DNA from 4 places in the Streptomyces sp. NBC_01142 genome. Region 1 is predicted to be linked to each of the others. Evidence: riboswitches for the same ligand, from Rfam matches in the RefSeq annotation. Region 1 holds a riboswitch; each other region holds the start of a gene.

Region 1 (7,767 bases):
GCACGCTGAACGGCCCCCGGGATCCCACCCGCACCCCCATACTGGGTAACTGTGTCTCAGCAGCCGCAACATCAGCAGACGGACCATCTCCCTCACGGGGTGCTGGTCATCGGGGGCAGTGGGGTGGACTCGGTCGTCCGGGTCGACTCCCTGCCGGTTCCGCTCGCCGACTCCGTCGGGGTGGGCCCGATCCGCGAATGGCCCGGCCACACCGGTGGCAACGTGGCCCTGGGCTGCCGGGCCCTCGGGCTGAATGTCACCTTCCTCGACTACATCGGCGACGACTGGCCCGGTCGGCAGGTCCGTGAGCATCTCGCCGCGGGCGGCGTGGACTTCGAGCCGCTCATCTCCCCGGCCGGGACGCGGCGCGCGGTCAATCTCGTCGACTCCTCGGGGCGCCGGATGTCCTTCTACGACGCCCGCGATCCCGCGGACCTGCGGATGCCGCGGGACTTCTATCTCCCTCATCTGCGGCGTACCCGCCACGTACATCTCTCGATCACGAACTTCACCCGGTTCCTCTACGACGACATCGAGGCGCTGGGCGTCCCGGTCTCCACCGATCTGCACGACTGGGACGGACTGGCCGACCACCACCGGGAGTTCGCGCTCCGCTCGGACCTGGTCTTCCTCAGCGCGGCGGGCGCGGGCGAGCGCATAGCGTCGGTGATGCGGGAGATCCTGCGCGAGGGGCGGGCGCAGGCGGTGGTGGCGACGGCGGGCGCGGGCGGCTCGTATCTCCTCACCCGCGACGGCAGCAGCACCCCGCGCCCCATCCCGGCGACCGCTCCGCCGGCCCCGGTGGTCGACTCCAACGGCGCGGGCGACGCCTACGTCTGCGGCTTTCTGTACGGCAGGCTGTCCGGCCTCGGCCTGGAGGAGAGCGCCCGCCTCGGCGCGGTGGCGGGTGCGTATGCCTGTACGGGAGAGGGCAGTACGCCGATCGGCCAGGCCGAGCTGTTGTCGGCCGCCGGGGCCTGACGCGCTGGTTCGTACGCCTCGCTCCGCTTCGACCGCCCCGGGGCCGGGCCGTGCGCCCGGTCAGCGGGACAGGTCTGCCGCACCCCGCACGCCGGCTGTCACAGGGGCAGCAGGTTCGGGCGCTTGGCCTCGACATGGTCGCCGGAGCTCTCGCCGCGCAGCCGGCGCCCGATCCACGGCACGAGATGTTCGCGCGCCCACTGGATGTCGTCGCGACGCACGTCGAGCGCGCCGCGCGGCGGCTGGGGCGGCCACGGCTGGTCGGGGTCGGCCGGCACGTCGAGCCCGAGTACCTGGGCGGCGCGCAGCGCGATCCGAGTGTGGCCCTCGGGTGACAGATGCAGCCGGTCGCTGTCCCAAGCACGCCTGTCCTGCACGGACTTGAGCGACCACAGATCGAGGACGGGGCAGTCGTAGCGGTCGGCGATGGACCGTACATGCGCGGTAAATGTCGCGATCTTGCCGCGCAGATGGCGCAGGACCGGCACTCCGCGCGTGTCGAAGCCGGTGGTCACCATGACGGTGCCGACCGCACCGGCGAGGTCGGCGACCGCCCGTTCGAAGCGCTCCGCGACGTCGTCGGGGTCGCTGCCGGGCCGGATGATGTCGTTGCCGCCCGCGCAGAACGTCACCAGATCCGGGGCGAGTTCCCTTGCCCTGGGGACCTGTTCCTCGACGATCTGGTCGAGAAGACGGCCGCGTACCGCGAGATTGGCGTACCTGAAGGTGTGCTCCGGCATGCGGTCGTCGAGCAGGACCGCGAAACGGTCCGCCCAGCCGACGTACATCCCATCGGGGCCCGGGTCTCCGACACCTTCGGTGAAACTGTCACCAATCGCCGCGTACGACCCGAATATGCCATTTTTCCCTGTTCTCGAATCGTCTGCCACAAGACCACATCTTTCCCTTATGGATGTGACCTACGCGACCGTAAGGAGGGGTTGACGAGGGGTGATCTATACCACCGGTCAAGTTTCGACCAACCCGGAATACGACGACTCCCCTCGCACCACGGGACGGCGGCGCGAGGGGAGAAGTCGTCAGCGCAGAGCGGTGACCAGACGTCAGAGAGGTGAGCAGACGTCAGATGGACACGCCGTGCTGGCGCAGGTAGGCAAGCGGGTCGACGTCCGATCCGTAGCTGGGACCGGTGCGGATCTCGAAGTGCAGGTGCGGGCCGCTGGAGTTTCCGGTGGAGCCGGAGAGGCCGATCTGCTGGCCGCCGGTCACGCTCTCGCCGGAGGAGACAGAGAGGGAGGAGAGGTGGGCGTACTGCGAGTAGCTGCCGTCGCTGTGCTGGATGACGACCTCGTTGCCGTAGGAGCCACCCCAGCCGGCGGAGACCACGGTGCCCGCACCGACGGACTTGACGCTGGTGCCGGAGGCCGCGGCGAAGTCGACACCGGTGTGATAGCCGCTGGACCACATGGCGCCGGAGGCACGGTAGGCGGTGCTGATGCTCGCGCCGTCGACGGGGGCGGTGAAGCCTGAGCCGCGCGCGGCACCGCTGCCGGAGTCATTGGACGAGGGCTGCGGCGCGGACGACGAGGCCGAGTCCGCGGCGGAGTTGGGCGAGGACTTGGCCTTCTTCTCCGAACGGGGCTTCGGCTCGGGCTTCGACTCGGGCTTCGATTCGGCCTTCGGCTCGGCCCTCTCCGGGGCCTTGGCCTTCGACTTCGCACCGATCGTGATCTTGAGGCCGGGGTGGATCAGCGAGGGGTCGTCACCGACGACCTCACGGTTGTCCTGGTACAGCTTCTGCCAGCCGCCGCGGACGTCGTGCTCGTCGGCGATCTTCGACAGGAAGTCGCCGGAGACGACGGAGTAGACGGTGGGGGCGGCGTTCTTCTGCGCCGCGGGTGCCGCGGCGGCACTGGAGGCGGAGGAGAAGGAGGAGGCGGTCACGGCCTTCTCCGGCGCGGCGGCGGGCGTCGTGCTGCCTGCCGCGTGGGCGCCGGTGGCACCGATGAGCGGAAGTGCGATGGCGGCGCCACCCGTACCTGCGGCGACGAATCCGCGGGTGATCGGGTTGGACTTGGGACGGCGGTGCTTACCCTTTGCGGGCATGGCGCATTCCTCTCCGGCGCCGGCGAGGTGAGCTGTCGGGTTCGGGCTGGAGATGCCCGGTCGCGCTGCTGCACGACTTCACCCCAAGCCGCTCCGGAACTCCGGAATCGGCGTACTACCTGGGTCCCCCGCTCCTGCCACACGTGGGTGGGTTCGAATTCCGGTCGGCGGCAGGATGAGGCGGTCCGTCCGGATTGACGGTGACCGTAAGCGAGTCGGTCGGGCGGGTACAAGCCATCACATTCGCGGGCCAATGATCCCTGTGACATGTCCGCAGAATTCCGGTCACCCTCCGTGGACTCAGCAGCCCAACTTTCCCCCTGACAACGGAATTCGCCTCCACAGAATCACCACACACCGTCACGGATATGATCCTGCTCACGAGCCAGGCCCCATCTCCCTTGTAGATGGGGCACGTTATGTCGAATCGTCCAATACGGACAGAAGCATCATTTAATGACGTTCACCCCCACTTGCCACCCGAAGCCTCAATACCTGCTATGACCGCAGGAATTCACCGGGGCGGTCATCCGGTTCGACCATGACCTCCCCTCCGTACGGGCAAGGACCCCGACCTCAAAATCGGACAAACCGCCACGAATCACCCTTCACTGCCTCCCTGTCGGGCAGCCGGCGGCAGCAGCCCGCGGGTGACGTCGGTCACCGTCGCGACGAGCCTGTACGGCCGTCCTCGGGACGACCCGCGGAAGCCTTCTGGCCGTCGTGGCGAATGCGGTATCGCCGAGGGCAAATCCAGCCGGGCGTTTTCCGCGTACATGCCGACCACCGGGGCCGGTGGCGACCGGATTGCTCATCGGCGCCGGGAAAATCTCGGTGGGCGCCGGACGCGGAAGTCGCCGCAATTCCTTGGAGCGGGATACGCCCGGTTCCCTGCTGCGAAGAATGCCGGTGACGGCCCGGGCCCGGTCAGCGGCGCCGCAGCCGGATCACGGTGGCGTCCATGTCACCTTTCAGCCCGGTGTGCAGTCCGTGGTGCAGCAGTACGGCTCCGCGGTGGACGGCTTTGGTGTCCAGGCATTCGTACGCCGCCGAGGGATCGATTCCGCGCTTCCTAATGTTGTTGTCAAGCAGCCGGTGTCACTGGGGGTGCGACCTGGTAGCACCGTCGGTCGCGGATCAGGGCCCATAGGACGTTGACGCGTCGGCGGGCGAGGGCGAGCACGGCCTGGACGTGTTTCTTCCCCTCGGCGCGTTTGCGGTCGTAGAACTTCCGGGAGTTGGGATCGCATCGGATGCTGACCAGCGCGGAGGTGTAGAACACCCGCTGCAATCGCCGGTGGTATGCCATGGGCCGGTGGAGATTGCCGCTGACCTTGCCCGAGTCACGCGGCGCGGGAGCGACACCGGCGAAGGCCGCCAGGGCGTCCGGGGAGTCGAACTCGTCGAGGCTGCCGCCGATGGCGGCGAGGAACTCCGCACCGAGCACGGTGCCGATGCCCGGAACACTTTGGACTATGTCGGCGAGTTCGTGCTCGCGAAACCGGCCCTCGATGAGCTTGTCCATCTCGGAGATCTGCTCGTTGAGGGTCATCACCTCCTCGGCCAGGGTGTGGACCAGCCTGGCGATGGTCTTCTCCCCTGGGATCGAGGTGTGCTGGCGCTCGGCGGCCCCGACCGCCGCCTCGGCCAGGGCCCTCGCGTTACGGACCTTGCGGTTGGCCAGCCACTTGGTCAGCCGCGAGGTGCCGGTGCGGCGGATCGCGGCCGGGGTCTGGTAGCCCGTCAGCAGCTTGAGCGGTCCGGCGTTGGTCACGTCCAGGGCCCGTTCCAGGGCCGGGAACATGCTCATCAGGGTGCCGCGAAGGCGGTTGACCACGCGGGTGCGGTCCTCGACAAGGTCGGCACGGCGTCCAGTCAGCAGCTTGAGCTCGATGGCGGCTTCGTCGCCGGGGCGGATGGGCCGCAGGTCGCGGCGCATCCTGGCCTGGTCGGCGATCACGTAGGCGTCGCGGGCATCGGTCTTGCCCTCACCGCGGTAGCCGTCGGAGGCCCGGTTGACCAGGCGGCCGGGGATGTAGAGGACCTCCTGGCCGTGGCTGACCAGCAGGGCCAGCAGCAGCGCGGGCTCGCCCCCGGTCATGTCGATGGCCCAGGTGACCTGACGGCCGTCGGCCAGGTCGAGGACGTCACCGATCAGCTTCAGCAGCTCGGGCTCGTCGTTGGCGACCCGCCGCGAGAGCAATGTCTTGCTGTCGGCGTCCATCGCAAGGCCGTGATGATGGCCCTTGCCGCTGTCGATGCCCACCCATATCCGGCTCATCGCGCTCCTGCCATGCGTATTCGTACGGTTCGTACCACGGACGACCTCGCCGGCATTGCTCTACTCAGCGACTTGTTCGCACTTCCTAATCGGCGGCCGAGTCGTCGTGGGGCGCCGGGCGGCGAAGCGAGGGAAGCCACCGTCGGCAGCAGCCTGATAGCCACACCCGACACCCCTGGGTGTCCTCACCCTACGAATGGGAGGACCAACCCGATCAAGAAGGTAGAGCAGCCTGAGCCTCGGCGGCTGCTCTCCGTAGTGCTGCGCCTGGAGCCAGGCCAGAACCACGGTCTCGTCCCCGAGCAGGTACTGCACGGCACTGAGCCCGCCCTCGGGCGCCCGCAGCCGGTGCAGCTCGCCGTGCTGAACGAGGGGCCTGATCTTCTTGTAGAGATCCACCCAGCCGCGCGCCTCGGCGAGCTCCTCCTCGCTCCACTCCGCAAGATCGCCGCCGACCCCGAGCACTCCTGCCATCGCGCTGACAAAGCGGAATCGCAGGGTGCTGACGCGGCCATTGAGCTGGAGGTTGGGACTGTCGGTGACCCATGCCGCCATGACCCGGGCCGGGTGCAGCTGCGTGAAGCCGTCCTGGATGGCGAGCCGGTCCAGCGGATCGGTGTTGTCGGAGGTCCACACCTGGTCGGTCCGGGAGAGGATCCCGAGGTCGATCCGGCCGCCGCCGCCCGAGCAGGATTCGAAGGCGACACCGGGATGCGCGGCCCGCAGCCGGTCCAGCAGCGCGTACAGCCCATGCACATGCGCGACCCACAGCTTCTGCGGATACTCCTCGCCGGGCCAGCCGGCGTCCGTGAAGCAGCGGTTGAAGTCCCATTTCACATAGTCGATGGGCGCGCTGCTCAGCAGCCCGTCCAACTGCTCCCAGAGGTAGACCTGTACGTCCTCGCGGGCAAGGTTCAGCACGAGCTGGTTGCGGAACTCGGTCCGCGCCCGCCCCGGATGGTGCTGCACCCAGTCCGGGTGGGCGCGGTACAGCTCACTGTCGGCGTTGACCATCTCCGGCTCGACCCAGATCCCGAACTGCATCCCCAGCGCGTGCACTTCGCCGACGAGCGGCGTGAGGCCGCGCGGGAAACGCTCGGCACTGGGGGTCCAGTCGCCGAGTCCGGCTCGGTCGCTGGTCCGCTGCCCGAACCAGGCGTCGTCCACCACGAAGAGCTCGACGCCCATGGCCGCGGCCCGCCGGGCGAGTTCCCGCTGCTGCTCCTCGGAGATGTCGAAGCCGGTGGCCTCCCAGGAATTGTAGAGCACCGGCCGCCCGGCCCGGGCGTCCGGGATCACATGGGCCAGCTGCCAGGCGTGCCAGGCCCGGCTGGCCCCGCCGAAGCCTCCTTCGCTCCACAGCCCGGCAAAGACGGGTGAGGTGTACGACTCACCGGGCGCGAGGCGCAGCAGCCCGGAGTCGTCGTAGCCGGCTCCGCCGGTGATCTGCACCAGTCCGTCGGGCAGCTGCTGTACGGCGATCCGCCACGATCCGGACCAGCCCAGGGCGCAGCCGTAGACCTCGCCCCGCTCCTCCGTGGCTCCGTCCGGGTCCAGCGCGACCCAGGGCAGATGCTGGTGTCCGGTGTGCCCGCGACGGCTGCTCAGCACCTTCTCGCCGTAGGTCAGCTCCGACCGTACGAGCAGGGACTCGGCCGCCCACCGGCCGTGCAGCTGGCTCAGCCGCCAGCGATCGCGCCGGGGCAGCGTCCATGCGGCGGCATCGGCGCGCAGCAGCTCCAGGGCGGGACCGTCCCCTTCATGGGCGACGGTGACCCAGCGCTCGATGACATCGGCGTCGGCGCGCATCCGGTGGTGCAGGGTGAGGCCGAGGCCGTGCGCGGCGTCGGTGAAGCGGAGCCGCAGCTCGTCGCCGTCCACCACGGCGTCGCCGAAGGTCCACTCGGTGCCGCGGACCGTCTCCGTACGGACGGACAGGGACGGCCTGACAAAGCGCGGCCCGCCCTCGACCGGATACTCCTCGTGCCCGTCGAGCTGCGACTCGAACGGCCAGTAGGGCGGCGGGCCCTGGGCCGCGAGCGCCTCCGCGTCAACCCCGCGGATCCGTGGACCCCAGTGAAGATGCAGTAGCTCGTCGGCACCTGTAAGACAAAAGGCATAACTGCTTGCGGATCCGGAGAGAACCCACATACGACCGTTGCCAACGCTCTCAATCATCCCGACCTCTCAGATTCTCACAGATCCGCACAGGCCCGCACATCATCCGCCGTCAACCGCCGCGGGGACAACGCCCTTGCGGGCAGTGGCCGAGATGATTGCCGTACGAATCGATGTCGTATCGTCGAGAACACGCCATCGTCGGCGAGCAGCGCCGGCGGCCGTCCTTCTTCAGGAGCCCTCGTGACGCAGCAGCTGCCGCAGGTCCCGTCGACAGAGCCCGAGCTGACCGGAGTTCGCAACTTCCGTGACGTGGGCGG
Region 2 (7,767 bases), 2.2 Mb from region 1:
GAAGCCGGACACGAAACCGGACGGGGCGCCGGACGGGGAGCCGGATCGGGAGCGCCTCTCAGACGGGGCGGGTCGCGCCGGCGAACGGCATCTGGTCGATCGGGGCGATGCGGACGGGCGCGCCGGGACGCGGTGCGTGGATCATGTTGCCGCCGCCGATGTAGAGGCCGACATGCGTGACACCCGAGTAGAAGAACACCAGGTCCCCCGGGGCGAGCTGAGAGCGGGAGACGCGCCCGCCCGCGCTGATCTGGGTGTACGTCGTGCGGGGCAGCGACACTCCGGCGGAGCGCCAGGCGGCCTGGGTGAGGCCTGAGCAGTCGTACGAACTCGGTCCGGTCGCGCCCCAGACGTAGGGCTTGCCGAGCGCTCCGTAGGCGTACGCAATGGCTTGCTCGGCACGGGCGTTGGGGGCCCTGAGGGAGCCGCGGAGGGTGGCGGAGCGGCTGGCGCGTACGTCGTAGGGGGCTTCGGTGCCGCCTTGAGAGGAGTCGTACGCGGTGCGCTGCTCGGCGGTCATCCGGGCCAGCAGACGCTCGGCGCCCGCGAGCTTCTCCTGGACGGTGGACTTGTGCCTGGCCAGCTCGCTCTGCCGGACCGTGAGGTCGTTCATCCGCTCGTCGGCCTCGGCCCTCAACTGCGCGATGTCCACCAGCTGCTGGCGCACTCCGGCGACGGCGGCCGCCTGCCGCTCGCCGACCCGGTCGGCGAGCGCGGCCCGCTCCAGGTACTCGTCGGGGTCCGAGGTGAGTGCGATCTGCACACCGGGGTCGATGCTCCCGGCGCGGTACTGGGCCGTGGCGATCGAACCGAGGGCGTTCCGTGAGGTGTTGAGCCGCTCGGTTCTGCGGGCGGCCTCGTCGCGCAGTGAGTTCAGAGATGTGCGTAAGCCGGCGGTCTGCTCCTTGACCCCGTTGTACTTCTCGGTGGCGGCCTCCGCCTCCTGGTACAGCTTGTCGACCTTGGCCTTGATCTGGGCGGGGGTGAGACCGGGGTCGGCGTAACCGGTGCCTTCGAATCCGGTGGCGGTCGCCGCGCCGGCGAGCGCGAGGGTGGCGGCGGTACGGGCGGCAGGCCCGGTGAGCGGATGCTGCTTGCGTTTCCGGTGCGCTGCCACGAGGGCGTCCACGTCCTTCCGTCTTCCCCGCGTACCCGTGTCCGGGTCCGGCGACGGACCGCACAGGGGAGCGGCCCGCCGCCGGATCTCTCGGCGGTGGCGACCGACTGCCGCCCGGAAGCTCGACGGCGGTGGGGAGAGTCGGCCACCTGAGGGAGGACGCTAAACCTGGGGGTCACGGGGCTGCGGTGCAAGGATCGCTATTGCCCAAAGGTGGACACGCGGATGCGCTTTGTGAGAGCCGGTCCCGTGGCCCCGGACCGCATACCCGCGCCTTCCCGCACCGCTGTGACCGATGCGGCGAATGAGGCAGCCCTGCCCGGAGAGCGGTGGTATGGGGAGGGCTAGGCTCCGCCCCATGGACGTACTCATCAATGTCTTCGTCGCCCTGCACATCATCGGCATCGCGTCACTCCTCGGCGGCTTCCTGACGCAGATGAAGGCGATGGGGGCGGGAACTGCGCGGTTCACGCCCGCGATGCTGCACGGCGCGCTGACCATGCTGATCACGGGCGTGGCACTGGTGGGACTGAACCAGGCCGACGACCAGGCGGTGAACAACCTCAAGATCGGCATCAAGCTGGCGGTCCTGGTGGTGATTCTGGGCCTGGTGTACGTCAAGCGGGACGAGGAGAAGGTGGAGAAGGCGCTCTTCGGGGCGGTGGGCGGGCTGACGATCGCCAACATCTTCATCGCGACGCTCTGGACCTGATGCCGGCGCGGGGTCCCGGTGCTCCGTCGGTCGTGGACTGCGCGTCGACGACAGGGAGTACGACGTCGACCGGAGCCGCAGCCGACCGGGTACGGCCGAACCGGGGTACGGCCGAACCGGGGTACGGCCGACAGGGGTACGGCCGACAGGGGTACGGCCGAACCGAGGTACGGCCGAACCGGGCGGGATGTGGTCGGCGCCGAGTGCGGAGCGCAGCTCCTGACCCTGCTTGTCCTGACCTTGCTTGTTTGTCCTGACCTCGCTTACGACCGCGTCGCGGTTCCGCACCCTTCGTCCGCGGCCTCCATCCGCTCGGCCATCGACGTGCTGCGGTCGTAGGGGTCGACCTCGGGGCCGCCACCCGCCCCGGTGGCCGGCTCTTCGGCGGCGAACTCCGGGGTGAGGTAGCCGGTGACGGTGTCGCAGCCGCCGTTGGTCGTGTCGACCTTGTACGAGACGAGGGAGAAGGTTCCCGGCTCGGTGATCACCTTCGCGGGATCGTCCCAGTTCAGCACCACCTCGCGCCGCACGATCGTGCGCGCGACCTCGTCGCTGCTCGTCGCCGCCCGCGCGACTGGGTACACGTAAGTGACATCGGCGGTCACTTGGAGGGCACCGCGCTCGCCCTCCCGGTACGTGATCCGGCCTCGGGTCTTGACGACGTCCCCGACGAGGCGCGTGTGCGCCTTGTCGAAGCGGCTGAAGAGCAGCAGCGGGTCGTTCTTCCTGCTCGGTGCGCGGAACGCGATCGACAGAAAGTCCTGGACGTCCTGCTGATGCGGGTTGATCAGCGCGATCGCCTTGCCGGGGTGCTCGCCCCGCAGCACCCCCGGATCCAGGCTGGCCGCGGCGAGGAAGTCCCGGCTCCGACGGAGAGCCCCTTCCACCTGCGCCGTGCTCATCCACCCGGTCGCTCTGGCCGCGGGCACCGTGATCCCGGCCGTGCCGCTCACCCAGCGCGCCGCGGGCGACCCCTTGAACGGTTCGTCGAGCGTGGGCCGTCGGGCAGGCTCCATGGGGGGCGGTTGGTCCGGGCGTTCCGATTCCGCGGCGAGCGGCCCCCCGGCCTCGCCGCCACCGCCGAACCATCCGATCACCCGCCCCGGATCCAGCGCCACGACCAGCAGGGCGAGTGAGACCAGCAGCCCGACCGCGTACCAGCCTTTCTTCCGCCTCGGCCGGGGCGGCGCGTACGTGCGCCATGCCTCTGGCCTCGTGGGCTCCTCGCGCAGCCGCCGCGCCACGACTCGGGCCCGCGCCGACGGCTCCTTGGGCGCGTCAGGCTTGCCGTCCGCCGACTCCCGGAGGAACCGCTCCCACTCCTCGTCAGACACGGACGAACCGCTCTGCTCCCCACCCGCGTTCACACTGAACTCCTCACATCGACCACCGAAATGGCCCCTCCCCAGGGTCATCGACCGCATGATCGCACAGCGGCTCCTGGGCCGGCCGCCCAGCTCAGGAACTCTTTGCCCACTCGTCGCGGCAGGTGAGTGAGTGGGATGAAAGACGGGTGAAGCCCCCGGCAGATGGGTTCTCGGCCAAGAGAACCGTCTCCACCAGAGGCTTCGCGCGGTCGTTCACCCGTCCGGCCGGGACGTGTCCAGCTCTGCTCGCCGCTTCCTGTCCCGCCCCGCGGTCGGCCTCAGGCCGGGCGCACGCTGCCGTAGATCGGCATGTAGTAGATCGATTCCTCGCGGACGTTCGTGCCCGGCTTGGGCGCGTGGATCATCTTGCCGTCGCCGATGTATATCCCGACGTGGCTGATGTCGTCGTAGAAGAAGACCAGGTCCCCGGGAAGCAGATCCTTCGTGGCGACCCGCTTGCCGACCTCCACCTGGTCCCAGGTGGTACGCGGCAGGTCCACGCCCGCCTCCTTCCAGGCGCCCTGGGTCAGACCCGAGCAGTCGTACGAACTCGGGCCGGTCGCGCCCCAGACGTACGGCTTGCCGATCTGGGCGCGGGCGAAGGAGAGGACCTTGGCAGCCTTGGCCGCGTACGTACTGTCCTCGGTGGAGCCCGAACCTGCTCCCGTGCCGGTGCCGGTGCCGGTGCCGGTTCCCGTGTCCGTACCGCCGCCCTGGTTCTGCTCGCGCTCCGTCTCCTGGCGTCGGCGCTCGGCCTCGGCCTCCTCTTTGGCCTTCGCCTCGGCCTTGCGGCGGGCCGCTTCCTCCTTCTTGCGCTCGATCTCCGCGAACCGCGCCTTCTCCTCGGCGGTCAGCTTCGACAGCAGCGTGCGCGCCTCGGCCAGCTTGGTCTGGACGTCCTGCTTGCTGGTGCGCAGGGCCTTCTGGGAGGCCGTGAGCGACTCAAGGCTCTTGGTCGCCTCCGTGCGCTGCTCGGCTGCCGCGGCCCGTTCGGTCTCGTAGTCGGCGATGACGCTGCGCTGACGGTCGGTCATCCGGTCCATCAGCTGTGTCTGGTCGAAGTACGACTCCGGGCTGTCCGCGAACAGCAGCGCGGCGGTCGGGGTGACCGCACCCGTCCGGTACTGCGCGGACGCGTAGTTGCCGAGCGCGCGACGGGACTCGTTGAGCTTTTCCGTGCGCTTCGCGGCGTCGTCGAGCATCCCCTCGACCTCGCGCCGCTTCTCGGCGGTGGCCTCTTGCGCCTTGTTGTACCTCTGCGTCTCGGAGCCGGCCTGCCGGTACAGGTCGTCGACCTTCTTCTGTACCTCTTCTACGGATGGCTTGGGCTCGGCGGGCGCGGCGTCGGCGCTCTGCGTCGACAGCAGGGTGACGGAGGCAAGAGCTGCCGTCGTGAACCCGACGGCGGGGGAATTGCTGCGTAGTCCGGCCATTCCGGTACGGGTACGCGACTTGCGATGCGACGCCAAGGCCGACATCTCCTTCTTCCGTGGACCGCCTACCGGGTTAGCTGTCGGGTTCGGGCGGAACGGAAGGTCGCCCTACGGACCGAGTGGGGCACGGTCCGATTCACCCCGGTTGTGCATAGTGGGTCCCCGGTTCCGAACTTCCCTACAGGAAGCCCGAATTCGGCGCAGATGGCCCGATTGGCGTGGTTCGCCATGGGGGTACGGGTCCACCTGATCGAGCACGCTAGCCAATTCGTGTGCCTGCTGTGAAGGTTGATGGTCGATATGCCTGATACATTTTCGTGACCTTTTTCGTGACCGTGTTTCAGGGACACGTTCGCGGGCATGATTTGGATCTTCACGATCGAGGTCGGATCCGGTCTGATCGAGGCTGGGCGGCGCGCCGGTGGCGCCCTGAGCTGCTCGGGGCCGCTCAGGCCGCTCTGATGTGCGGATGACCTGCGGGCGCTTGCGTATCCGCCCGGGCGCGGAGCGTGATCAGGGTCCATGGGGCGAGTGGCGGTGACGGGATCGGTGCACGGGATCGGTGGCCCGATCGGTGGCGGGACTGGCGGCGTATCCCGATGCGGCCGCAGGCTGTCAGTGCGGCGGCCTAGACTCGTAAAGCGATGAGCAGCCTCTTTGACGACAGCTTCCTGGCGGACCTCCAGCCCACGGCTGACGAGCACCCGCCGCCGCCCGAGGAATCGACTCCGGAGCAGATTCCGGACGACCTCTTCCAGGGCACGTTCGACGTGCCCCCGGCCCGGGACCCGTACCACCGTGACGGCGCCCCGCGCACCGTCGTGGATCCCGTCGCCCTGCTCGAGGGGCTGAACGAGCAGCAGCGCGCCGCCGTCGTGCACACCGGGTCGCCGCTGCTCATCGTGGCCGGGGCCGGGTCCGGCAAGACCCGTGTCCTGACCCACCGGATCGCGCATCTGCTGGGGACCCGCAGTGTCCACCCCGGCCAGATACTGGCGATCACCTTCACCAACAAGGCCGCCGGCGAGATGAAGGAGCGCGTCGAGCAGCTGGTCGGCCCGCGCGCCAACGCCATGTGGGTGATGACCTTCCACAGTGCGTGCGTCCGCATTCTGCGCCGGGAGTCCAAGAGGCTCGGCTTCACCTCGTCGTTCTCGATCTACGACGCCGCCGACTCCAAGCGGCTCATGGCCCTGGTCTGCCGCGACCTGGACCTCGACCCCAAGAAGTTCCCTCCGAAGTCCTTCAGCGCGAAGATCTCCAATCTCAAGAACGAGCTGGTCGACGAGGAGACCTTCGCCGACCAGGCGGTCGACGGCTTCGAGAAGACGCTCGCCGAGGCGTACCGCATGTACCAGGCACGGCTGCGCGAGGCCAATGCCCTGGACTTCGACGACATCATCATGACCACCGTCCACCTGCTCCAGGCCTTCCCGGACGTCGCCGAGCACTACCGGCGCCGCTTCCGCCACGTCCTGGTGGACGAGTACCAGGACACCAACCACGCTCAGTACACACTCGTGCGCGAGCTGGTGGGCCCCCATGGCGGCGAGGGCGACGACCCGGCCGAGCTCTGCGTCGTCGGTGACGCCGACCAGTCGATCTACGCCTTCCGCGGCGCGACCATCCGCAACATCCTCCAGTTCGAGGAGGACTACCCGGACGCGACGACGATCCTGCTGGAGCAGAACTACCGCTCGACGCAGACGATCCTCTCCGCCGCCAACGCCGTCATCGAGCGGAACGAAAGCCGCCGTCCCAAGAACCTGTGGACGAACGCCGGCGCGGGTGCGCAGATCACCGGCTATGTGGCGGACACCGAGCACGATGAGGCCCAGTTCGTCGCCGACGAGATCGACCGGCTGACGGACGCGGGCGACGCGAAGGCCGGCGACGTCGCCATCTTCTACCGTACGAATGCCCAGTCCCGTGTCTTCGAAGAGATCTTCATCCGGGTCGGGCTGCCGTACAAGGTCGTCGGCGGAGTGCGCTTCTACGAGCGCAAGGAGGTCCGGGACGTCCTCGCGTATCTGCGTGTCCTCGCGAACCCCGAGGACACGGTTCCACTGCGCCGGATCCTCAATGTCCCCAAGCGCGGCATCGGCGACCGCGCGGAGGCGATGATCGACGCGCTCTCGCTGCGCGAGAAGATCACCTTCCCGCAGGCGCTGCGACGCGTGGACGAGGCGTACGGCATGGCGGCCCGCTCCGCGAACGCCGTGAAGCGCTTCAACGTGCTGATGGAGGAGCTGCGCACGATCGTCGACTCGGGCGCCGGCCCCGCGGTGGTGCTGGAAGCCGTACTCGAACGGACCGGCTATCTCGCCGAGCTGCAGGCCTCGACCGACCCGCAGGACGAGACCCGCATCGAGAACCTTCAGGAACTGGCCGCTGTGGCACTCGAGTTCGAGCAGGAGCGCGGCGAGGAGGAGGGGACGGGGACACTCGCCGAATTCCTCGAGAAGGTGGCGCTGGTCGCCGACTCCGACCAGATCCCGGACGAGGACGAGGACGGCTCGGGTGTCATCACGCTGATGACGCTGCACACCGCCAAGGGCCTCGAGTTCCCCGTGGTGTTCCTGACGGGCATGGAGGACGGCGTCTTCCCGCACATGCGCGCGCTCGGCCAGTCGAAGGAGCTCGAGGAGGAGCGGCGGCTGGCGTACGTCGGCATTACGCGTGCCCGCGAGCGCCTGTATCTGACCCGCTCGTCGATGCGGAGTGCGTGGGGCCAGCCCTCGTACAACCCGCCGTCGCGGTTCCTTGAGGAGATCCCGGGCCACCACCTGGAGTGGAAGCGGACGGGGCCGATGGCCGCGCCCGCGGGGCCCACGTCGGGCATCTCGTCGTCGCTGTCGTCCTCGCGCGCGCGGTCGGGCGGGGCGGGCGGCGGTGCGTCGGGCTTCGCCACGCGGCGCGCGAGCGACAAGCCGGTGATCTCGCTGGTGGTCGGAGACCGGGTCACGCACGACCAGTTCGGCCTGGGGACCGTGGTGGAGGTGACGGGGTCGGGCGCGGACGGGCAGGCGACGATCGACTTCGGGGACACCAAGCCGAAGCGCCTGCTGCTGCGGTACGCGCCGGTCGAGAAGCTCTGAGGTTCGGTTCCTGCGCCCGGGCCCGTTCCGCCGGGCCGGG
Region 3 (7,767 bases), 1.0 Mb from region 1:
AGGCGGTCGCCAAGGCCCGGCTGCGCCCGGACAACAGGGCGGTGCTGGTCTACGAGCCCCTCTCTGCCGACGACAGCGACGAGAACGCCGAGAACGACGAGCACGAGGGGGCGGACCAGTGACCGACGCTGCCGTGACCATGGACTTCCATCCGCAGCCGACGGCCGGTACTGCCCGGCCCTGGGCGTTCCCGGCCCCCGAGCGCGGCGCGCTGGACAACGCGCTGACCGTGCTGCGCTGCCACCGCCCCGGCCAGCAGGTGGTGGCCGTCGAGATCTCCCTCGACGCCCCGCTCGATGCCGAGCCCGAGGACCTCGACGGCGTTGCCACGATCATGGCGCGCGCTCTGTCGGAGGGAACGGACAAGCACACGGCGGAGGAGTTCGCCGCCGAGCTGGAGCGCTGCGGCGCCACTCTCGACGCGCACGCCGACCACCCCGGTGTCCGTGTGTCGCTGGAGGTCCCGGTCTCCAGGCTGCCCAAGGCGCTCGGTCTGCTCGCCGAGGCACTGCGTGCGCCCGCCTTCGCCGACAACGAGATCGAGCGGCTCGTACGCAACCGGCTGGACGAGATCCCGCACGAGAGTGCCAACCCGGCCCGCCGGGCCGCCAAGCAGCTGTCCAAGGAGCTCTTCCCGGCCTCCCTGCGCATGTCGCGCCCCCGCCAAGGTTCGGAGGAGACCGTGGCGCGGATCGACGCCCCGGCCGTACGGGCCTTCTACGAGGCGCATGTCCGGCCCGCCACCGCCACCGCGGTGATCGTCGGCGATCTCACCGGCGTCGACCTGGACGCCGTGCTCGCCGACACCCTCGGCACCTGGACCGGCAACACCGCGGCGCCCCGCCCCGTACCGCCGATCACCGCCGACGACACCGGCCGTGTGGTGATCGTGGACCGGCCCGGCGCCGTACAGACGCAGCTGCTCATCGGCCGCACCGGCCCGGACCGCCACGACCGCGTCTGGCCGGCGCTGGTGCTGGGCACGTACTGCCTCGGCGGCACCCTCACCTCTCGGCTGGACCGCGTCCTGCGCGAGGAGAAGGGCTACACCTACGGCGTACGGGCCTTCGGCCAGGTGCTGCGTTCCGCCCCCGACGGGACGGGTGCCTCGATGCTCGCCATCAGCGGCTCCGTGGACACCCCCAACACCGGACCGGCACTGGACGACCTCTGGAAGGTGCTGCGCACCCTCGCGGCCGGGGGGCTCACCGACGCCGAGCGCGATGTCGCCGTGCAGAACCTGGTGGGCGTCGCCCCGCTGAAGTACGAGACGGCGGCATCCGTCGCGGCCACGCTCGCCGACCAGGTCGAGCAGTACCTCCCGGACGACTTCCAGGCCCAGATGTATGCACGCCTGGCAGAGACCGGCACGGTCGAGGCGACGGCCGCGGCCATCAGTGCCTTCCCGGTGGACCGTCTGGTGACGGTGCTCGTCGGCGACGCGTCGCAGATCGAGGAGCCGGTCAGGGCGCTGGGCATCGGCGAAGTGACCGTTGTCACAGGATGATTGATCGCCCCGGCGGTCGGCCGAAGCGGCGAACAACCTGAAGAAGCAAGCGGAACCCCGGCGTCAGGTGCGATGTCGGGGTTCCGTCTTATGTCCGCTTTGCGGGAGAGGTTGCCTGTCTGCCCTGTGGCGTGCGCTACAAAACGGCCTGTCTGTTTGGCGATTGAAAGACGGCCCGCCTAGCGTCGGTCCGGCTGTCCGCCAGTAGCCCGCCGCATCCGCGGCATCGGGCAGCCATCGCCGAGTCCCCGTCAGGCGCGAGCCTGGGGAGCCGGGGACCCATTCAGTCCCTGGGGTGAATCGGACGCCTTCGCACCCGTGCGGAGGGGCCCGTAGGAGACCTTCCTGCTCCGAACCCGTCAGCTAACCCGGTAGGCGAGAAGGAAGGAAAGGATCAGCCACTTCATGGCGTTCACCCGTGCCACCGGGAAGCACCGTGCCCCGAGCCGGATGTCGCGCAGGAGCGCGAACATCGCCGGCGTCGCGGCCCTCGCCACCACCGGCGTCATCGGAACCCTCGCTTCCCCGGCGCTGGCCGCCGACTCCGACGCCACCGGCGTCGAGGACACCGGCCTGACCCAGGTCGTGGCCGCCGACTCCCTCGCCGACCAGATAGCCGACCAGGCCGAGGCCCAGGAGCGGGAGGCCGCGCAGGCCGCCGCCAAGGCGAAGGCCGAGGCTGAGGCGAAGCGCAAGGCCGAGGCCCGCGCCAAGGAGGCCCGCGAGGCCAAGGAGCGCGCCGCCCGCGAGGCCGAGCGCAAGCGTCTGAACTCCTTCCAGCTCCCCGTCTCCGGTTCGCAGGTCACCACCGGCTACCAGGCCGGCGGCTCGCTCTGGTCCTCCGGCAGCCACTCCGGCGTGGACTTCCGTGCCCCGTCCGGCAGTTCGGTCGTGGCGGTCGGCTCCGGCACCGTCGTCGAGGCCGGCTGGGGCGGCTCGTACGGCAACAACATCGTGATCAAGATGAACGACGGCTCCTACACGCAGTACGGCCACCTCGCGTCCATCGGCGTCTCGGTCGGCCAGAGCGTCACCCCGGGCCAGCAGATCGGCGTCTCCGGCTCGACCGGCAACTCCACGGGCCCGCACCTCCACTTCGAGGCCAGGACCACCGCCGAGTACGGCTCCGACATCAACCCGGTCGCGTACCTGCGCGCGCACGGCGTCAGCGTCTGACCCGCTCCTGCCTGATGCGGAACCCGCGTGGTGCTGCACCCGCCTGATCCGCGCTCCGTGTGATCCTGCGTTCCGACCGAAGGCCCCGGCTCACCGCCGGGGCCTTCGGCGTGTGCGGCCCGCGGGCATCGGTGCTCCCGGCGCAGTCCTGGCCTGAAGATATCCGTGGATTCCGGTCTGCCATCGGAAAATCTGCCTCACTGCAATAGAGTTACCGAACAGGCATCAATGGGCTGCGTTTCGCGCGGATTAAAGCGGAGGTTCGGTCATGCGCATTCCCGCGCACTCGGTATGCACGGCGATTCGCGACGACATCGTCTCCGGTGTATTCGACCGCGGCAGTCGGCTCGCCGAGGAGCAGCTGGCCCGTCGCTACGGCGTCTCCCGGGTCCCCGTGCGTGAAGCCCTGCGCACCCTGGAGTCCGAGGGGTTCGTCACCACGCGCCGCCATGCCGGTGCCTGCGTCGCCGAACCCACCGAACAGGAGGCCGCCGACCTCCTGGAGATCCGGATGCTGCTGGAGCCGCTGGGAGCGGCCCGCGCCGCCCAGCGCCGTACCGAGGCGCATCTCAAAGTCCTGCGCGGCCTGGTCAGACTGGGGCAGGAACGCGCTCGCCGCGGTCAGGGCGAGGATCTGCGCTCCCTGGGTGCCTGGTTCCACGAGACGCTCGCCCAGGCCTCCGGCAGCCCCGGGCTGACCGCCCTGCTCACCCAGCTGCGGCACAAGATCGCCTGGATGTACGCCGTGGAGCAGCCCGCCCACCCGGTCGAGTCGTGGGCCGAGCACGGCGCGATCGTGGACGCCGTGGCGCGCGGCGACGGGGAACGGGCCCGGGCGCTGACGGCCCTGCATGCCGAACGGGCCGCCGCCGCCCACCGGCTGCGCCGCCAGGAGCGGGTGAGGACTTCGCAACATGCCGTACACACGGCGAGCGTCCGGCATTAACAGCCGCGCCGTATACAAAAGGGGAGATATTCGCGGGAGCTCTATTCTGCTGCCCGAATTCATTTGACAAGGCCATGGGCCGAGACTTCCCGGCCGTGGATTGGGACCCGGAAAAGAACAGAGCCGTGGTGCCCCGAATTCGGGACACCACGGCTCTGCCGGGGCTTAATCAATGAGCCGGATCAGACGGTCTCGGGAAGCTCGTCGAGCCCCTCGGCGACCAGCTTTGCCAGACGGTCCAGGGCGGCGTCGGCGCCGTCCCCGTCGGAGGCGAGCACGATCTCCTCGCCGCCCTGCGCGCCCAGGCCGAGCACCGCGAGCATGGAGGCGGCATTGACAGGGTTGCCGTCAGCCTTGGCGATCGTCACGGGGACGCCGGCGGCCGTGGCGGCACGGACGAAGATGGAGGCGGGGCGGGCGTGAAGGCCCTCGGCCCAGCCGACATTGACGCGGCGCTCAGCCATGGTGTTGCCCTTCAAGTCTTGGCACGTACTAGCGGTTGTCTAGACCAGTCTCTCATGTGGTGCGGCGTGCTCCATGCCGACCTCGGAGCCGCAGCTGTCCGGCCGTCGGCCCTCCTCAGAGTGCCCCGCACCAACGGCCCCCGCGACCGGTGACTCGGCCGTAGGCTTTCTCCCATGCAGCCTCCGCCGGAGCAGGATCAGCACCACGCCTACCCCGATCACTGGGAGGCGGACGTGGTGCTGCGCGACGGCGGCACCGCGCGCATCAGGCCCATCACCACCGAGGACGCGGAGCGGCTGGTCAGCTTCTACGAGCAGGTCTCGGACGAGTCCAAGTACTACCGGTTCTTCGCGCCCTACCCCCGGCTCTCCGCCAAGGACGTCCACCGCTTCACCCATCACGACTACGTGGACCGGGTGGGTCTTGCGGTCATGGTGGGCGGCGAGTTCATCGCCACCGTCCGCTACGACCGGATCAACGCACAGGGCCGGCCCGCCAGTGCCCCCGCCGACGAGGCCGAGGTCGCCTTCCTGGTCCAGGACGCCCACCAGGGGCGCGGCGTCGCCTCCACCCTGCTCGAGCACATCGCCGAGGTCGCCCGCGAGCGCGGCATCCGGCGCTTCGCCGCCGAGGTGCTGCCCGCCAACAACAAGATGATCAAGGTGTTCCGGGATGCGGGCTACACCCAGAAGCGCAGCTTCGAGGATGGCTCCGTCCATCTGACCCTCGATCTCGAACCGACCGCCGAGTCCCTCGCGGTCCAGCGCGGCCGCGAGCAGCGCGCGGAGGCCCGCTCCGTGCAGCGCCTCCTCGCTCCGGGTTCGGTCGCCGTCGTCGGCGTCGGCCGCGCACCCGGTGGCGTGGGCCGCACCGCGCTGCGCAACCTTCTCGAGGCAGGGTTCACCGGCCGTACGTACGCCGTGAACCGCGCCTTCGCCGAGGACCAGGGCGAGGTGGACGGCGTCCCGGCCTTCCGCTCGGTCGGGGAGATCGGGGAGGCGGTCGACCTCGCGGTCGTCGCCGTCCCGGCCGACCGGGTGCCGGAAGCGGTGGCCGACTGCGGCGAGCACGGCGTCCAGGGCCTGGTCGTCCTCACCGCCGGATACGCCGAGAGCGGCGCCGCGGGCCGGGAACGCCAGCGCGACCTGGTGCGGCAGGCACGCTCGTACGGGATGCGGATCATCGGACCGAACTCCTTCGGCATCATCAGCACCTCGGACACCGTCCGCCTCAACGCATCCCTCGCCCCCGAGTCCCCGGCACGCGGCCGCATCGGTCTGTTCACCCAGTCCGGCGCGATCGGCATCGCCCTGCTGTCGGGCCTGCACCGGCGTGGCGCCGGCCTGTCGTCCTTCATCTCGTCGGGTAACCGCGCGGATGTGTCCGGCAATGACTTCCTGCAGTACTGGTACGAGGACCCGGACACCGATGTTGTCCTGCTGTACCTCGAATCGATCGGCAATCCACGCAAGTTCACCCGCCTCGCCCGGCGTACGGCGGCGGTGAAGCCGGTCGTCGTGGTGAAGGGGGCCCGGCACAGCGGCAGCACGCCTCCCGGGCACGCGGTGCCGGTGACCCGTATCCCCGACGCCACGGTCGGGGCCCTGCTCCGCCAGGCGGGCGTGATCCGGGTCGACACCGTCACCGAACTCGTCGACGTGGGCCTGCTGCTGGCCGGCCAGCCCCTGCCCGCAGGCCCGCGCGTGGCGATCCTCGGCAACTCCGAGTCCCTCGGCCTCCTCACATACGACGCCTGTCTCGCGGAGGGCCTGCGTCCGCGGCCGCCCCGCGACCTCACGACGGCCGCGACGCCCGCGGACTTCCGCGCCGCCCTCGCCGATGCCCTGCGGGACGACGGCTGCGACGCGGTGGTGGTGACGGCGATCCCGTGGGTCGGCGAGAACGGCGTCACGGAATCAGGTGACGGCGAGGTGCTGGCGGCGTCCCTGCACGAGGCGGCCATGGCGTCCCCCGCCAAGCCGGTGGCGGTGGTCCATGTGGAGATCGGGGGGCTGGCCGAAGCCCTGGCGGCAGCGTCGAGCACGGTGACGCGGACCACCGAGGACGGAGGCACACGGGCCACCGCGCACGCGGTCGCTGCGGCCCCCCACACCGTCGCCGGGACCTCGGCCCCCCACACCGTCGCCGGGGCCGGGGCCCCGCACACCGCCACGCCGCTTCCGACCGCCCCCACCCGTCGCCCGCCGGCTCCGACCGCATCCCCCGTTTCGGCAGCCGACCGCTACGCGGCCCCGGCCCCCGCGACGGGTCCCCACCCGGCCCGTATCCCTGCCTACCCCGCCGCCGAGCGTGCCGTCCGCGCTCTGTCCGAAGCCGTGAAGTACGCCCAGTGGCGCCGGCAGGCCGCCGAGCCCGGAAAGGTCCCCGAGTACGAGAACATCGACGAGACCGGGGCCGCCGCCCAGATCGACGCCCTCATCGCCGAGGTCACCGACCCCCGAGGCATCACCCTCGACCCCGCCGCCGCCCACGAGCTCCTGGGCCGGTACGGCATCTCCGTACGGCCTGCCCTGCCCGCGCCCGGCCCCGACGCCGCCGTGGAAGCCGCCGACCGCCTCGGCTACCCCGTCGCCCTCAAGACCACCGCCCCGCATCTGCGCCACCGCGCCGACCTCGGCGGCGTACGGCTGGATCTGGCCAACGAGCCCCAACTGCGTCAGGCGTACCGGGAGTTGACCGATGTCCTCGGCAAGCCCGAGGAGCTCCAGCCCGTCGTCCAGGCGATGGCCCCGCGCGGCGTGGACACCGTCGTACGCGCCGCCATCGATCCCGCTGTCGGCGCCGTGCTCTCCTTCGGGCTGGCCGGCGCGGCCTCCGAGCTGCTCGGCGACACCGCGCACCGCCTCGTCCCCGCCACCGACCGTGATGCCGCCGAGCTGATCAGGTCCATCCGGACAGCGCCGCTGCTCTTCGGCTGGCGAGGCTCCGCGCCCGTCGACACCCCGGCCCTCGAAGAGCTGCTGCTGCGCGTGTCACGATTGGTCGACGACCATCCGGAAGTGGTCGCGATCAGCCTCGAACCGGTCGTTGTCGCTCAGTCCGGCCTCTCCGTACTCGGCGCATCCGTGCGGCTCGCGCCCCCGCCCGCCCGCACCGACCTGGGACCCCGCAGACTCCCCAGCTACTGAGCGCTCGCCACGCCCGAGGCCCCGTAGGATGGACCGCATGGCGAAGACCGGTACGACGACCCAGGGGCTGCGCGCGGCGATCGAGCGCAGCGGCTACTACCCGGCCCTCGTGGCCGAAGCGGTGGAGGCCGCTGTCGGAGGCGAGCAGATCGCGTCGTACCTGGTGCACCAGGAGACCACCTTCGACGCGAACGAGGTGCGCCGCCATGTCACCGTCCTCGTTCTGACGGTCAACCGCTTCATCGTCAGCCACACCGACGAGCAGGCCGCCGACTCCAGCTCCCCGACGCCGTACGCCACCACCTCCACGGAATCGGTCAAGCTTGGCCGGATCTCCTCGGTCGTGGTCAGCCGCGTGGTCGCCAACCCGGAGTCGTACACCCCCGGCACCCTGCCCCGCGAGGTCGTCCTGACCATCGGCTGGGGTGCCGTCTCCCGCCTCGACCTGGAGCCCGCCGCCTGCGGCGACCCGAACTGCGAGGCGGACCACGGCTACACCGGCAACTCCACCGCCGACGATCTGA
Region 4 (7,767 bases), on a different contig from region 1:
GCACGAGCCGGTGCACAGAGCGACACTGCCCAGCGGGGTCGAGGCATGGCTGGTGACGCGGTACGCCGATGCCAGGCAGGCTCTCGCCGACCAGCGGCTGTCGAAGAATCCGGCGCACCACGCCGAGCCCGCGCACGCCAGGGGGAAGACGGGAATCCCGGGCGAGCGCAAGGCGGAGCTGATGACGCATCTGCTGAACATCGACCCGCCCGACCACACGCGGCTGCGGCGGCTCGTGTCGAAGGCGTTCACCCCGCGCCGGGTCGCCGAATTCGCCCCGCGGGTGCAGGAGTTGACCGACCGGCTCATCGATGGATTCATCGAGAAGGGGGAGGCTGACCTGATTCACGAGTTCGCGTTCCCGCTCCCCATCTATGCCATCTGCGACATGCTCGGTGTCCCGCGCGAGGACCAGGACGACTTCCGCGACTGGGCGGGCATGATGATCCGTCACGGTGGCGGGCCGCGCGGCGGAGTTGCCCGCTCGGTGAAGAAGATGCGCGGCTATCTCGCGGAGTTGATCCACCGGAAGCGGGTGGAGCCGGGTGACGACCTGATCTCCGGGCTGATCCGCGCCAGTGACCACGGCGAGCACCTCACCGAGAACGAGGCCGCGGCGATGGCCTTCATCCTTCTCTTCGCGGGCTTCGAGACGACGGTCAATCTCATCGGCAACGGGGTCTACGCGCTGCTGCGCAACCCGCAGCAGCGCGAGCGGCTCCAGGCCTCCCTGGCAAAGGGGGAGAGCGGTCTACTCGCCACCGGTGTCGAGGAGTTGCTGCGCTACGACGGGCCCGTGGAGCTCGCGACCTGGCGGTTCGCGACCGAGCCGCTCACGCTCGGCGGGGAGCGGATCGCGGCGGGCGATCCCGTACTGGTCGTCCTCGCGGCCGCGGACCGGGACCCGGAGCGCTTCACCGCTCCGGACACCCTCGATCTCTCCCGGCGCGACAACCAGCATCTGGGGTACGGGCACGGCATCCACTACTGCCTCGGCGCGCCGCTCGCGCGACTGGAGGGACAGACCGCACTCGCGACGCTGCTCAGCAGAATGCCGGACTTGAGGCTTGCGGGCGATCCGGCCGATTTGCGGTGGCGTGGGGGGCTCATTATGCGTGGATTGCGCACGCTGCCGGTGGAGTTCACCCCTTCGCGCATCTGACGTATATCTGACGCTGCGTCAAAACTGTGACTTCCGCGTGATCTCCGCTGTATCGACTTGTGACTCGCGTTCGATGCGGCTACCTTCACCGTCGTCTCGGCAGTTACGCGAAAGGCAACCGCATGCGCTCCGGCAATGGCCGTCATCGTCGTCCCCGCCAGGCTCCGGCCCTCGTCGTCGCGGCAGGGGTGACGGGATCGGCCATCGCGATCCCGCTGCTCGGCGCGACCTCGGCGTCCGCCGCCGACGCCTCCATGTGGGACCGCGTCGCGGAGTGCGAGAGCGGCGGCATGTGGAGTGCCGACCTTGGCAACGGGTACTACGGCGGGCTGCAGTTCTCGCAGGAGACCTGGCAGAGCTTCGGCGGTACGACGTACGCGCCCCGAGCCGATCTCGCCAGCCGCTCCCAGCAGATAGCGGTCGCGGAGAAGATCCTCGCCGCGCAGGGCCCCGAGGCGTGGCCCAGCTGCTCGCCGATCGCCGGGCTGACGGACGACGGTGCCGACACCGGCGTCGACCCGGGCGGCCTGCCGTCGGATGGGCAGAGCACTCCGGCGAAGCCGTCCGCCCCCGCCGGGTCGGCCACACCCGAGAAGGCCACCGAGCCCTCCGGGTCCGCTGAGCCGTCGACCGAGCCCTCGCCCGCCGGGTCGGACACGCCCAAGAAGGCCACCGAGCCGGCCAGGCCCGCCGAGTCGGCCGCACCCGACTCCGCCGAGGCGGGCACGGATGCCGGCAGCGGCAAGCACCGCGGCGGGCCCGCCCCGGAGAAGGTCGAGCCGGGCAATACGGACAATGAGCGCGAAACGGGTCGTCATGCCTCGCGAGGTGACGGTCCGGCGCGTGACACGGCCGGCGTCGCGGACGTCGATCCCGGCGAGTACACCGTCCGCCCCGGCGACAGTCTCTGGGCCATCGCCGACGAGCGTGAGGTGCCCGGCGGCTGGTCCGCGATCTACGAGGCGAACGAGCAGGCCCTCGGTGCGGATCCCGACCTCATCCTCCCTGGCCAGAGCCTCGATCTGGACCTGAAGTAGCGGCAGTTCGCGGTCTTATGTCCGGTTCTGTGTAAGTGAGACAAGGGTCTCTTTGCCCCAACTGGTGCAGCTTGCCCGGCGGAACCGCTGCTTCCGCCCCTCACCTGCGGAAACGAGAGTTCCCCGAGTGGCGAGATGGGTGTTTTCTCCCCGATGTTCCTCTTTTGAACATCGGGGAGCGCTGTGTTTACGGTCGGAACCGCTCGCCACCGCGGGCACCACTGACCGTCACGCCGAATCCTGCCGTCGGTCGGGGGGAGTACTCGTCGCTCAGAGCGCCGAAGGCAGGAGCGGGGGACCCAAGGTAAGCGCCGGACCCGGCCGTTGAGGATGAACGGCCGATCACGGCTTGGGGTGAAGCTGCGCGCTGGACGCGCGGCCGGGCAACTCACTTGGCCCGAACCCGACAGCTCACCTCGTAGGCGTCGGTGAGGAGAAGTTCCATGCTGCGTTTCAGCAATGGCAAGCACCGTCGCCCGACCGTTTTCCATCGCGCTTCCCGTATCGCCGCGCTCGCCGGTGTCGCCGGTGCGGCCGTGGCCGCCCCGCTGCTCGGCGCGACCTCCGCCTCCGCCGCGACCACGTCCGAGTGGGACCAGGTCGCCCAGTGCGAGGCCGGCGGCAACTGGTCCATCAACACCGGCAACGGCTACTACGGCGGCCTGCAGTTCTCGTCCTCCACCTGGGCCGCGTACGGCGGCACCGCCTACGCCGCGTCGGCCGACCAGGCCTCCAAGTCCCAGCAGATCGCGGTCGCCGAGAAGGTCCTGGCCGGCCAGGGCAAGGGTGCCTGGCCGAGCTGTGGCGTGGGCCTGTCCAACGCCGCCAACGACGGCGGCTCCGCCGAGCCGTCCCAGGCCCCGGCCCCGGCTCCCGCCCCGGAGCGCGCCGAGGCCCCGACCACCCGCTCCGAGCGCGCCGAGGCCCCCGCCCCGGCCGCGAAGCCCGCCGCCAAGGGCTTCGAGAAGGGCGACGGCGAGTACAAGGTCAAGGCCGGCGACACCCTCGGCACGATCGCCGAGGAGAAGAAGGTCGAGGGCGGCTGGAAGAAGCTGTTCGACCTGAACAAGGACATCGTCGACGACGCCGACGTGATCTACCCGGGCCAGCAGCTCCACCTGAGCTGACCCCCGGGCCCCAGAGCCCCCCGGTCCGGCGCCTATTCCCCCGTACGCGCCGGGCCGGGGTTTTGCCTGTCAGCGGCACGCGAACCCATTACCGGCAGGTAGGTTCGGTGCGCTTTCTCCCGTACGCGGCTGTTCATGCGCTTTTTCGTCCCAGGGGGCGGGCATCGGCCGGCTGATGTCCCGGAGCCGGTTAGGCTCTTGCCGCAAGGCCAATGAGACCCTGCACCTCATAGCGTCACATCCCATAAGGAGATGCTCGTGCCGTCCATCGACGTCGTCGTAGCCCGGGAAATCCTGGACTCCCGAGGCAACCCCACGGTCGAGGTCGAGGTTGGCCTCGACGACGGCAGCACGGGTCGTGCTGCTGTTCCCTCCGGCGCCTCCACCGGTGCGTTCGAGGCTCTCGAGCTCCGCGACGGTGACCAGAACCGCTACCTCGGCAAGGGTGTCGAGAAGGCCGTCCTCGCCGTCATCGAGCAGATCGGCCCGGAGCTCGTCGGCTACGACGCCACCGAGCAGCGCCTGATCGACCAGGCGATGTTCGACCTGGACGCCACCCCGGACAAGTCCTCCCTCGGCGCCAACGCCATCCTCGGCGTCTCCCTCGCCGTGGCGCACGCCGCCTCCGAGGCCTCCGACCTGCCGCTCTTCCGCTACCTCGGCGGCCCGAACGCGCACCTGCTGCCCGTTCCGATGATGAATATCCTCAACGGTGGGTCGCACGCCGACTCCAACGTGGACATCCAGGAGTTCATGATCGCGCCGATCGGCGCGGAGTCCTTCTCCGAGGCCCTGCGCTGGGGCGCCGAGGTCTACCACACCCTCAAGTCCGTCCTGAAGACCAAGGGTCTGTCCACCGGTCTCGGTGACGAGGGCGGCTTCGCGCCGAACCTCGACTCCAACCGCGCCGCCCTGGACCTCATCCTCGAGGCCATCAAGCAGGCCGGTTACGTCCCGGGCAAGGACATCGCGCTCGCGCTCGACGTCGCCGCGTCCGAGTTCTACAAGGACGGCTCGTACGAGTTCGAGGGCAAGTCCCGCTCGGCCGCCGAGATGACCGAGTACTACGAGGAGCTCGTCGCGGCGTACCCGCTCGTCTCCATCGAGGACCCGCTCTTCGAGGACGACTGGGCCGGCTGGAAGGTCCTCACCGACAAGCTGGGCACCAAGGTCCAGATCGTCGGCGACGACCTCTTCGTCACCAACCCGGAGCGTCTGGCCCGCGGCATCGAGGACGGCGCCGCCAACGCGCTGCTCGTCAAGGTCAACCAGATCGGCTCGCTGACCGAGACCCTGGACGCCGTGGAGCTCGCGCAGCGCAGCGGCTTCAAGTGCATGATGTCCCACCGCTCCGGCGAGACCGAGGACGTCACCATCGCCGACCTGGCCGTCGCCACCAACTGCGGCCAGATCAAGACCGGCGCCCCGGCCCGCTCCGAGCGCGTCGCCAAGTACAACCAGCTGCTGCGCATCGAGGAGATCCTCGACGACGCCGCGGTGTACGCCGGGCGCAGCGCCTTCCCCCGGTTTCGCTCGTCGAACTGATTGAGCGGGGCAAGGGCTGAGCGCTAGCCAGTCGTACGTACGTCCCCGGCCGCGGTCCCGTACCGTGTCCGGGGACGTACGCGCGTAATGGGAGGGCGAGACCATGGCACGCAGAGGGGACCGGGACCGGTTCTCCACAGCGACCAGCCTGCGGCTGCTCGGTGAGCAGACCGCCGCCCGCGTCTACCGTTCCCAGAACCGCCGGCAGGCCCGCCGCTCCCGGCTCACCGGCCGGGCGGCCTTCCTTGCGCTGATCGTCTGCTCCCTGGTTGTCGCGCTCGCGTATCCGATGCGTCAGTACGTCTCCCAGCGTGCCGACATCGCCGACCAGGAGCGCCGCATCGACGAGGCCCGGGAGGTGGTGGAGCAGCTCCGGGACGAGAAGGCGCGCCTCCAGGACGACATGTACATCCAGCGGCTGGCCCGTGAGCACCTCCATCTCGTGCATCCGGGGGAGACCGGCTACATCATGATCGGCTCCGAGGCCGCCGAGAGGCGCCGTTCCGAAGAGGGGGCGGCGGACCGCCCCTGGTACTCGAACGTCTGGGACGGCGTCGACAAGGCCGACCGCAAGCAGCACCCGTAACCCCGAGCACCACCCGTGGCGCACGTAGCCCCCGTTGAACCGCAGATCCGCAGGATCCGCAGAACCCCAGAGCAGCAGAAGCGAACAAGGCAGGCATGGAAACCCCTCCTCCCACCACCGACCCGACCGAGCCGACCGACGCGGACATCGCCGCGTTCAAGGAGCAGCTCGGCCGCCCGCCGCGCGGTCTGCGCGCGATCGCGCATCGCTGCCCGTGCGGACAGCCGGATGTCGTCGAGACCGCTCCGCGCCTCCCCGACGGCACCCCGTTCCCGACGCTGTACTACCTGACCTGCCCGCGGGCGGCGTCGGCGATCGGCACGCTCGAGGCGAACGGCGTCATGAAGGAGATGACCGAGCGTCTGGCGAACGACCCGGAGCTGGCCGCCGCGTACCGCGCCGCTCACGAGGACTACATCGCGCGCCGCGACGCCATCGAGGTGCTGCAGGGCTTCCCCAGTGCGGGCGGCATGCCCGACCGCGTGAAGTGCCTGCATGTTCTCGTCGGCCACTCGCTGGCGGCCGGCCCGGGCGTCAATCCGCTGGGCGACGAGGCGATCGCCATGCTCCCCGAGTGGTGGAGCAAGGGGCCGTGCGTGACTCCGTGCGCGAGCGTCGGGGAAAACGCAAAAGAAGACGCAGAAGACGCAGCAGAAGACCTGGGACAAGGGGACAAGCAGTGACCCGGGTCGCCGCGATCGACTGCGGTACGAACTCCATCCGCCTCCTCGTCGCCGATGCCCACCCCGATACGGGGGAGCTGGTCGACCTCGACCGGCGGATGACCATCGTCCGGCTGGGCCAGGGCGTGGACCGGACCGGGAGGCTCGCGCCCGAGGCGCTGGAGCGGACCTTCGCGGCATGCCGTGAGTACGCCGCCGTGATCAAGGAGCACGGCGCGGAGAAGCTCCGCTTCGTGGCCACCTCCGCCTCGCGCGACGCCGAGAACAGGGACGAGTTCGTGCGCGGGGTGCTGGGCATCCTGGGTGTCGAGCCCGAGGTGATCACCGGGGAGCAGGAGGCGGAGTTCTCCTTCACCGGCGCCACCAGGGAGCTCACCGGGCGCACCGATCTGCCCCAGCCGTACCTGGTGGTGGACATCGGCGGCGGCTCGACGGAGTTCGTCGTCGGCGAGGAGCACGTCAGGGCCGCGCGGTCCGTGGACATCGGCTGTGTACGGCTGACGGAGCGGCACGCGCCGAGCAGCCCGGCGACCCCGGCGCAGATCTCCGCGATACGCGCCGACGTCGAGGCGGCGCTCGATCTGGCCGAGCAGACGGTGCCGATCGACGAGGCGCGGACGCTGGTCGGGCTCGCGGGTTCGGTGACCACGGTGGCCGGGATCGCGCTCGGCCTGGACGCGTACGACTCGGCGGCGATCCATCACGCGCGGATCTCCTACGAGCAGGTCCAGGACGTCACCGGCATGCTGCTGAACTCCACCCACGACGAGCGCGCGGCGATCGGTGTGATGCACCCGGGCCGGGTCGACGTCATCGCTGCGGGGGCGCTGGTACTGCTCACGATCATGCAGCGGATCGGGGCCCGGGACGTGGTCGTCAGCGAGCACGACATCCTCGACGGGATCGCCTGGTCGATCGTCTAGGGCCCGCCCGGGGACCGGCTGGCGGCCGCTTCACGGCTGCCTCGCAACGAACTTCGTGAAGTTCTTCACAAGGAAAAGGTCCCTGATGGGGGCCGTGAGGGGTGGAAAGCCCCCCGCCGCTCCTCCATTGGGCTCAGGCGCGCGCATTCCGGACGGTACCGGGCGCGTTGCGGGGGCGGTCACGGGACCGGTGGTCCACCTCGGGTTGGCCCTTAGGGGCCAGCTCACGAGGGGCGAACAGCGTTTGCCTTTACACCGTGGTCCCCCTGTGGCGCCATGACCTCGGTCACGTGGGCCGCGCAGTGTAGCAGAGCGGTGTAGGGACCTTGTGAAGGGGCTCACGAGCACCCCCTCCGAGGGGGGTGGATACTCGATGGCATGAGCACCACGGAGCGTCCCAGGATCCTCGTAGTAGGCGGTGGGTACGTAGGCCTGTACGCAGCTCGACGCATTCTGAAGAAGATGCGTTACGCGGAAGCGACCGTCACGGTCGTGGACCCGCGCTCGTACATGACGTACCAGCCCTTCCTCCCCGAAGCCGCCGCCGGCAGCATCTCGCCGAGGCACGTCGTCGTACCGCTGCGACGCGTTCTGCCCAAGGCCGAGGTGCTCACCGGTCGCGTCACGACCATCGATCAGGACCGCAAGGTCGCCACCGTCGCGCCGCTGGTCGGCGAGGCGTACGAGCTGCCCTTCGACTACCT

The links. A riboswitch is a leader RNA that binds a small molecule or an ion and turns the genes downstream of it on or off. The one in region 1 is predicted to bind cyclic di-AMP.
Positions count from the first base shown of each region.
Region 2: it holds a riboswitch for cyclic di-AMP, as region 1 does, so the genes downstream of both, OG883_RS02695 (C40 family peptidase) here and OG883_RS12495 (M23 family metallopeptidase) in region 1, are expected to answer to the same signal.
Region 3: it holds a riboswitch for cyclic di-AMP, as region 1 does, so the genes downstream of both, OG883_RS08035 (M23 family metallopeptidase) here and OG883_RS12495 (M23 family metallopeptidase) in region 1, are expected to answer to the same signal.
Region 4: it holds a riboswitch for cyclic di-AMP, as region 1 does, so the genes downstream of both, OG883_RS27905 (transglycosylase family protein) here and OG883_RS12495 (M23 family metallopeptidase) in region 1, are expected to answer to the same signal.

Region 1 is NZ_JAPEOR010000001.1:2,735,514-2,743,280, reverse strand. Features, by position in the region: gene OG883_RS12510 (TetR/AcrR family transcriptional regulator) at 1-9, shown strand, start outside; gene OG883_RS12505 (carbohydrate kinase family protein) at 103-981, shown strand; gene OG883_RS12500 (SGNH/GDSL hydrolase family protein) at 1,080-1,871, opposite strand; gene OG883_RS12495 (M23 family metallopeptidase) at 2,065-3,048, opposite strand; cyclic di-AMP (ydaO/yuaA leader) riboswitch at 3,053-3,208, opposite strand; gene OG883_RS12490 (GH36 C-terminal domain-containing protein) at 3,976-4,125, opposite strand; gene OG883_RS12485 (IS110 family transposase) at 4,133-5,329, opposite strand; gene OG883_RS12480 (alpha-galactosidase) at 5,390-7,507, opposite strand; gene OG883_RS12475 (tyrosine-protein phosphatase) at 7,691-7,767, shown strand, end outside.
Region 2 is NZ_JAPEOR010000001.1:526,469-534,235, forward strand. Features, by position in the region: gene OG883_RS02680 (C40 family peptidase) at 59-1,117, opposite strand; gene OG883_RS02685 (hypothetical protein) at 1,476-1,829, shown strand; gene OG883_RS02690 (hypothetical protein) at 2,093-3,196, opposite strand; gene OG883_RS02695 (C40 family peptidase) at 3,475-4,674, opposite strand; cyclic di-AMP (ydaO/yuaA leader) riboswitch at 4,677-4,840, opposite strand; gene pcrA (DNA helicase PcrA) at 5,274-7,727, shown strand.
Region 3 is NZ_JAPEOR010000001.1:1,733,619-1,741,385, forward strand. Features, by position in the region: gene OG883_RS08025 (pitrilysin family protein) at 1-122, shown strand, start outside; gene OG883_RS08030 (pitrilysin family protein) at 119-1,507, shown strand; cyclic di-AMP (ydaO/yuaA leader) riboswitch at 1,736-1,900, shown strand; gene OG883_RS08035 (M23 family metallopeptidase) at 1,913-2,683, shown strand; gene OG883_RS08040 (GntR family transcriptional regulator) at 2,952-3,629, shown strand; gene OG883_RS08045 (HPr family phosphocarrier protein) at 3,812-4,093, opposite strand; gene OG883_RS08050 (GNAT family N-acetyltransferase) at 4,268-7,243, shown strand; gene OG883_RS08055 (DUF5998 family protein) at 7,281-7,767, shown strand, end outside.
Region 4 is NZ_JAPEOR010000002.1:2,304,825-2,312,591, reverse strand. Features, by position in the region: gene OG883_RS27915 (cytochrome P450) at 1-1,162, shown strand, start outside; gene OG883_RS27910 (transglycosylase family protein) at 1,285-2,199, shown strand; cyclic di-AMP (ydaO/yuaA leader) riboswitch at 2,466-2,639, shown strand; gene OG883_RS27905 (transglycosylase family protein) at 2,643-3,326, shown strand; gene eno (phosphopyruvate hydratase) at 3,579-4,871, shown strand; gene OG883_RS27895 (septum formation initiator family protein) at 4,975-5,457, shown strand; gene OG883_RS27890 (DUF501 domain-containing protein) at 5,553-6,140, shown strand; gene OG883_RS27885 (Ppx/GppA phosphatase family protein) at 6,137-7,063, shown strand; gene OG883_RS27880 (NAD(P)/FAD-dependent oxidoreductase) at 7,442-7,767, shown strand, end outside.